DNA from 2 places in the Carnobacterium sp. 17-4 genome. Region 1 is predicted to be linked to the other one. Evidence: predicted binding sites of a transcription regulator. Region 1 holds the regulator's gene; the other holds the start of a gene.

Evidence for each region. Region 1 encodes CtsR, which represses protease genes until heat stress. Its sites were predicted from a motif close to TTGGTCAAAAAAGGTCAAANA; they were not measured.
Region 2: the regulator CtsR is predicted to act here: its motif matches at 2,285-2,305, upstream of CAR_RS03880 (ATP-dependent Clp protease ATP-binding subunit).

Annotation. Positions count from the first base shown of each region.
Region 1 is NC_015391.1:224,959-228,368, reverse strand. Features, by position in the region: gene CAR_RS01165 (ATP-dependent Clp protease ATP-binding subunit) at 1-1,426, opposite strand, end outside; gene CAR_RS01160 (CtsR family transcriptional regulator) at 1,451-1,912, opposite strand; tRNA gene CAR_RS01155 (tRNA-Pro) at 2,289-2,362, opposite strand; tRNA gene CAR_RS01150 (tRNA-Arg) at 2,393-2,466, opposite strand; tRNA gene CAR_RS01145 (tRNA-Leu) at 2,470-2,558, opposite strand; tRNA gene CAR_RS01140 (tRNA-Gly) at 2,609-2,680, opposite strand; tRNA gene CAR_RS01135 (tRNA-Thr) at 2,688-2,760, opposite strand; tRNA gene CAR_RS01130 (tRNA-Leu) at 2,796-2,880, opposite strand; tRNA gene CAR_RS01125 (tRNA-Lys) at 2,922-2,994, opposite strand; tRNA gene CAR_RS01120 (tRNA-Val) at 2,996-3,071, opposite strand; rRNA gene rrf (5S ribosomal RNA) at 3,099-3,214, opposite strand; rRNA gene CAR_RS01110 (23S ribosomal RNA) at 3,305-3,410, opposite strand, start outside.
Region 2 is NC_015391.1:798,978-802,387, forward strand. Features, by position in the region: gene CAR_RS03880 (ATP-dependent Clp protease ATP-binding subunit) at 1-2,229, opposite strand, end outside; gene CAR_RS03885 (hypothetical protein) at 2,433-2,618, shown strand; gene CAR_RS03890 (phosphocarrier protein HPr) at 2,788-3,054, shown strand; gene ptsP (phosphoenolpyruvate--protein phosphotransferase) at 3,054-3,410, shown strand, end outside.

The DNA of each region.
Region 1 (3,410 bases):
AATTTGAAGCAGCTTTTCCTTCTTGTTTTTGAATTAAACTTTCGATCTTTTTGCGTTGCTTCATTTCTTTTGAACGAATTTTCGCTGCTTTTTCAAAATCTTGCAATTGAATAGCTTCTTCTTTTTCTTGTATTAAACCTTCTAAATCTGTAACCGCAGCTGCAACTGGCGAAGGTTTACTCGAAACATCTAATCTTACTTTAGAAGCTGATTCATCTATCAAATCAATGGCTTTATCTGGTAACTGTCTTGACATAATATAACGTGATGAGTACTTAACCGCAGCATGTACTGCCTCATCTGTAATTTCAACACCATGATGCTCTTCATAACGAGAACGTAATCCTAACAATATCTCTTCAGCTTCTTCTTCTGAAGGAGCATCCACATGAATGGGTGCAAATCGTCTTTCTAAAGCTGCATCCTTTTCAATATACTTTTGGTATTCATCTAAAGTTGTTGCTCCAATCGTTTGCAACTCGCCACGCGCTAATGCAGGCTTCAAAATATTCGATGCATCAATTGCACCTTCTGCTCCACCAGCACCAATTAAAGTATGCAATTCATCTATAAATAAAACCACTTCGCCATCTTGATAAATCTCATCAATCACTTTTTTCATTCGTTCTTCAAACTCACCACGATATTTTGTACCAGCTACCAATGAACCCATATCTAGCATCATTAATCGTTTATTGGCTAATGCAGCTGGAACTTCTCCATCAATAATTTTTTGTGCTAAACCTTCTGCAATGGCTGTTTTACCGACACCAGGTTCCCCAACCAAAACAGGGTTATTTTTTGTTCGGCGACTTAAAACTTGAATAATACGTTGGATTTCTTTGTGACGACCAACAACTGGATCTAGCTTTCCTTCTCTTGCGACAGCTGTTAGATCACGAGCTAGTGAGTCCAAAGTAGGTGTACCGGCAACTTGTTTAGCAGCTGGCTTAGCTTTTCTTCCTTTACCATTCGTTACATCGCTCAAACCGATTTTTTTCAATACGATTTGACGAGCTTTATTTAAATTAATGTCTAAGTTGTTTAAAATTTTAGAAGATAAAATATCTTCTTCACGCAATAATCCTAGCAATAAATGTTCTGTACCAACAAGCGCTGATCCCATGCGTCTTGCTTCATCTGTTGCAAACGTAATGGCTTGTTTGGCTCTTGGTGAATAAGGAAGAATCGCATTTTTAGAAAGGTACTTCATTGTTCCATAACCCGTAAAGTGTTCAATTTCTTCACGAATATCCATTTCAGTAACAGAAAATTGTCTTAACGTTTTTCCTGCAATACCATCTTGTTCCATAATTAACCCTAAAAGAATGTGCTCAGTTCCTACAGAATGATGACGAAATCCTTTTGCTTCTTCTTGCGCCATGATCAAAACCATTCTTGCTTTTTCAGAAAATAATTCATCCATTCATTTCGCCTCCGTTTTTATACTTTACTCATATTTTAAATTGTTTAAAAAAGCTATTAGTAATTTAGCTCTTAATTCATTTTCATCTGCTCCGCTAGAATTTAGGAGTGACTTTTCCATTACTGCTAACATGATGTTTGCCTCTCGTTTAGTCAACATCTCAGATTCAAATAATCTCTCTATAATAGAATAAGCATTCTTTTGAGAAATCTTTTTCCCAATAATATCAATCATCATATCCAGCATTTCAGCTTCAGCTAACAACTTCACTTTAATGATTCGTATATACCCGCCACCACCACGTTTACTTTCAACCAAATAGCCTTGTTGTACAGTAAAGCGAGTATTTATCACATAATTTATTTGAGAAGGAACACAATTAAATCGATCTGCCATTTCACTACGCCTAATTTCGACTTGTTCATCTTGACCTAAAACTTTTTTTAAATAAGCTTCAATGATATCCGACATGTTTTGATTGTGCATGGGGTACTTGTTACTAAAACATTTTAATGTATGGTAAAGATTTTATCTCTAATTGCTCTACATTGCAATGGTGTTTTTTTAGTAACACTCCTTTTCTTTTAGTCCTAACACTAGACGTATTATTTAGCTTACCTTTAAAATTGCTAAAAGCAAATTAAATTAATAGTGGAGGATGCCTCCAGTTAACCCCTGGAGCATTCTTGACTAATACTGACTTTCATTATACGAGAAATAAGAAGATTTGAAAAGCATCTCTACTCACTTTCTTCTAATTCAGCTTGTAAATTCCCTTTATGTGCAATCATGCTCACCTGGCTAATAAACAAAAAAAGATAATTCCTCTAAAACAAGAGAAATTATCTTTTTAAATTATTTATCGGGAAGACAGGATTCGAACCTGCGACCCCTTGGTCCCAAACCAAGTGCTCTACCAAGCTGAGCTACTTCCCGTTACTGAGTTATTCTCTTTTTCAAAAGAAATGCACCCAAGAGGACTTGAACCTCTAACCCCTTGATTCGTAGTCAAGTACTCTATCCAATTGAGCTATGGGTGCAAATGGTGCCGAGGGCCGGAATCGAACCGGCACGGTGATCACTCACCGCAGGATTTTAAGTCCTGTGCGTCTACCTGTTCCGCCACCCCGGCATTAGAACAGCTGTTTATTCTTGCGAATGACCTCACTAGTTGAACTAGTAAGCGAAAGACGGGATTCGAACCCGCGACCCCCACCTTGGCAAGGTGATGTTCTACCACTGAACTACTTTCGCAAAAAAATGCCGGCTAAAGGAGTTGAACCCTCGACCCTCTGATTACAAATCAGATGCTCTACCAACTGAGCTAAGCCGGCTAAAGTGGTACTTCACTAATCATTCAACTAAAAAATGGTGCGGGTGAAGGGACTTGAACCCCCACGTCTCGCGACGCTAGATCCTAAATCTAGTGCGTCTGCCAATTCCGCCACACCCGCAATAAGTCTGGCATAACTAACCCTGTTTGAATGATTAGTTATGAGTCATGCAGGATTCGAACCTGCGACCCTCTGATTAAAAGTCAGATGCTCTACCAACTGAGCTAATGACTCATGGTGGAGGTTGACGGGATCGAACCGCCGACCCTCTGCTTGTAAGGCAGATGCTCTCCCAGCTGAGCTAAACCTCCATGGGATAAAAAAAAATAATTGAATTTGCGTGGCAACGTCCTACTCTCACAAAGGGAAACCCTTCACTACCATCGGCGCTAAGAAGCTTAACTTCTGTGTTCGGCATGGGAACAGGTGTGACCTTCTTGCCATCATCACCACACAATTTCAATCAAAAGTCCGTTGGACTCTCAAAACTGGATAAAGTTTAAAGTGTAATTCGTTTGCTTACCTTTGTACACCGGGTATTGCTTTGGTTAAGTCCTCGACCGATTAGTATTGGTCCGCTCCGTATATCGCTATACTTCCACTTCCAACCTATCTACCTGATCATCTCTCAGGGGTCTTACTCACTTACG
Region 2 (3,410 bases), 570 kb from region 1:
TGGTTCTTCAATTTCTTCAACAATAGTTTCTTCTAAAATAGGTTCTTTTGCTTCTACAATTAGATTTCCTTCTTGGTCTGTTTTTGCCACTAATTTTTTTATAGAAGGGTAATCAAGATAAAAATCAGCAATACGATCTTCAATTTGTTCTTGAATGACACGACGTAAAGGACGAGCGCCTAATTTTGGATCATAACCTAATTCTACTAATTTTTCTTTAGCAGACTGGTCAACTTCTATGGATATACCTTGATGTTCGAGCATATTATTCACATCTGCTATCAATAGATCTACAATATACAATAAGTTTTCTTTTGTAAGTGAGTTAAATTCAACAATTCCATCAAAACGGTTAATAAACTCGGGTTTGAAGTAATCACTTAAATGATTTAACACAGATTTCTGAGTACCAGAAGCGGCAGCACCAAAACCAACACTTGCTTCTACATTTCCAGTACCCGCGTTACTTGTCATAATAATAATGGTGTCTTTAAAGCTCACCGTACGTCCTTGAGCATCGGTTAATCTGCCATCGTCCAGAATTTGTAAGAACATATGCAAAACATCTGGATGAGCTTTTTCAACTTCATCTAATAAAATGAGGCTGTAAGGATTGTGGCGAACTTTTTCAGTTAACTGACCTGCTTCATCATAGCCAATGTATCCTGGAGGAGAACCAATCAACTTAGAGACACTATGTTTCTCCATATATTCACTCATATCAAAACGGATATAAGCATCTTTACTACCGAAAAGTTCTAGTGCTAATTGTTTAGCTAATTCAGTTTTTCCGACCCCTGTAGGACCAACGAAAAGGAAAGAACCGATTGGACGATTTTTACTATTAAACCCTATTCGATTTCTACGTATAGCCCTAGAAACTTTTTCAATTGCTTCATCTTGTCCAATAACGTGTTTCTTCAAATCTTCTCCTAGATTACGCAATTGTTCTTGTTCTTTTTCTTTTAATTCGCCTACTGGAATATTTGTTTTCATTTCAATGATTTCAATCATATCTTCTTCCGTTACAGTAGGTTCATCTGAATCTGGTTTTTGCTGATCACGCATGGTAGCGAATTTTTTAGCTTGATCACGATAAAAAGCAGCTTTTTCATAATCTTCTTGCTGTAAAGCTAATTGTTTTTGTTGAGCAGCTTCTGCGATTTTATCTTCAAGTTGTTTAGGATCGACAACTTGTATTGTTAGGTTCTTTTTAGAACCTGATTCATCTAATAGATCGATTGCTTTATCGGGCAAAAAACGATCCTGAATATAACGATTAGAAAGATTTACGGCGCTTGTGATTGCTTCATCTGTGTAATGAACGTGGTGATAATCTTCATATTTCTTTTGCAAACCTTTAAGAATGGTAATGGTCTCTTCAACAGACGGTTCGCTTACACGTACAGGTTGCATACGACGTTCTAATGCAGCGTCTTTTTCAATTGTACGATACTCTTTTAAAGTTGTTGCTCCAACCATTTGTAATTCACCACGTGCAAGAGCTGGTTTAAGCATATTTCCAGCATCCATACTTCCTTCTGCACTTCCGGCTCCAACAATTTCATGAACTTCATCAATAAATAAAATGATTTGTGGATTTTTCTTTAATTCATCCATTAATTGCTGCATACGTTCTTCGAATTGTCCACGAATACCAGTTCCTTGAACTAATGAAGCGACATCTAATCGAATAACTTCTTTACCTAATAATTTTTGAGGAACGTCACCGTCAACAATTTTTTGTGCTAAGCCTTCAACAACAGCTGTTTTACCAACACCAGGCTCTCCGGTTAAGACAGGATTATTTTTAGTACGACGGTTTAGAATTTCAATCACTCGTTCAATTTCTTTGTCACGCCCTATAACTGGATCAATAGCACCTGATCTAGCTGCTTCAGTTAAACTTGTTCCATATTCACCCAAAAGACCAGGTTTCTTATTAATGGGTGGTTGACCTCCTGAACCATTTTGAGTGGGAGGAACGTCAGGATTATTTTGTTGGAAGTTATTGTTTTGTGCATTTTGCATCGAACGGAAAAATTGATCTAAGTTACCAAAACCAAAGGGGTCTTGTGGTGTGCGATTGTTTCTAATTTCTCCACGATTTTGTGCATTTTTAATAAGTTGATAACAATTTTGGCAAACATCTAATTGACCCTTTTGACCATTCATATTGGTATATAAATGGATAGTTGCTTCTCGTTGGTTACAATTTTGACATAACATTTCAGCACAACCTTTCATATAATCGGTTAGTTAGGAAAATAAAAGACCAAGCAATTAATTGACCATTACTGACCTTTCATGATTATTATTATACACTGACCTTTTTTTGCTTTCAAGTAATTGGCACTATAAATTTTCAGTATTTTCCATTAAACTATTGATATTCAAGATAAATAAAAAAATAAAGCAAGGATGTTTTTAAAATGACAAAAGAAGAACTGCAAATGAAGATGGATCAATTAGTTCAAGGTCAAGTAGACAACATAACAATTGAAAAAAATGATTTTATGACTTTTCGCGAAATTTGGATTAATCATAAAAAAAAGGAACAGATTATTGGAGAGGCTCTGCATAATGGAAATATCATTTATCGGTATAGGTCAATCTAAAAAGCAGTAGATTAAAATTAGGAAATAATAGTTGTTTAAATGAGCAAAAAATGGTATTCTAGTAAATTGTAAGGGCTGTATCAATTGTTTTACTGAAAAGAATTGTTATTGACAGTTAAAACTGGATGTAGTTCTCAAAAATAATATTTATTAAAGGGGATTTTTAATTATGGAAAAACGCGAATTTCACGTAGTAGCTGAAACAGGTATCCATGCACGTCCAGCAACATTATTAGTACAAACAGCAAGCAAATATAGCTCAGATATCAACTTAGAATATAAAGGTAAATCAGTAAACTTAAAATCAATCATGGGCGTTATGTCTTTAGGTGTTGGCCAAGGTGCTGACGTAGTTATCTCTGCTGATGGTTCAGATGAAGCTGAAGCTCTTACAGGAATCGAAGAAACAATGAAGAAAGAAGGCTTAGCTGAATAATGGTTGAAAAATTAAAAGGGATCGCAGCAAGTGACGGTATTGCAGTAGCAAAAGCTTACTTACTAACTGAACCCGATTTAACTTTCAACAAAATTTCAGTTGAGAACTCTGATTCAGAAATTGACCGCTTAAAAACGGCATTAAATAAAGCATCAAAAGAACTTGAGATCATTCGGTCTAAAGCAGCAGAATCTTTAGGCGAAAAAGAAGCCCAAGTTTTTGATGCTCATTTAATGGTTCTTTCTGATCCAGAATTAATCGGGAGCATCGAAAGCTCGATCGTTGACAATAAGATCAACGCAGAGAGTGGTTTAAAAGAAGTAACAGATATGTTTATTGGTATGTTTGAGGGCATG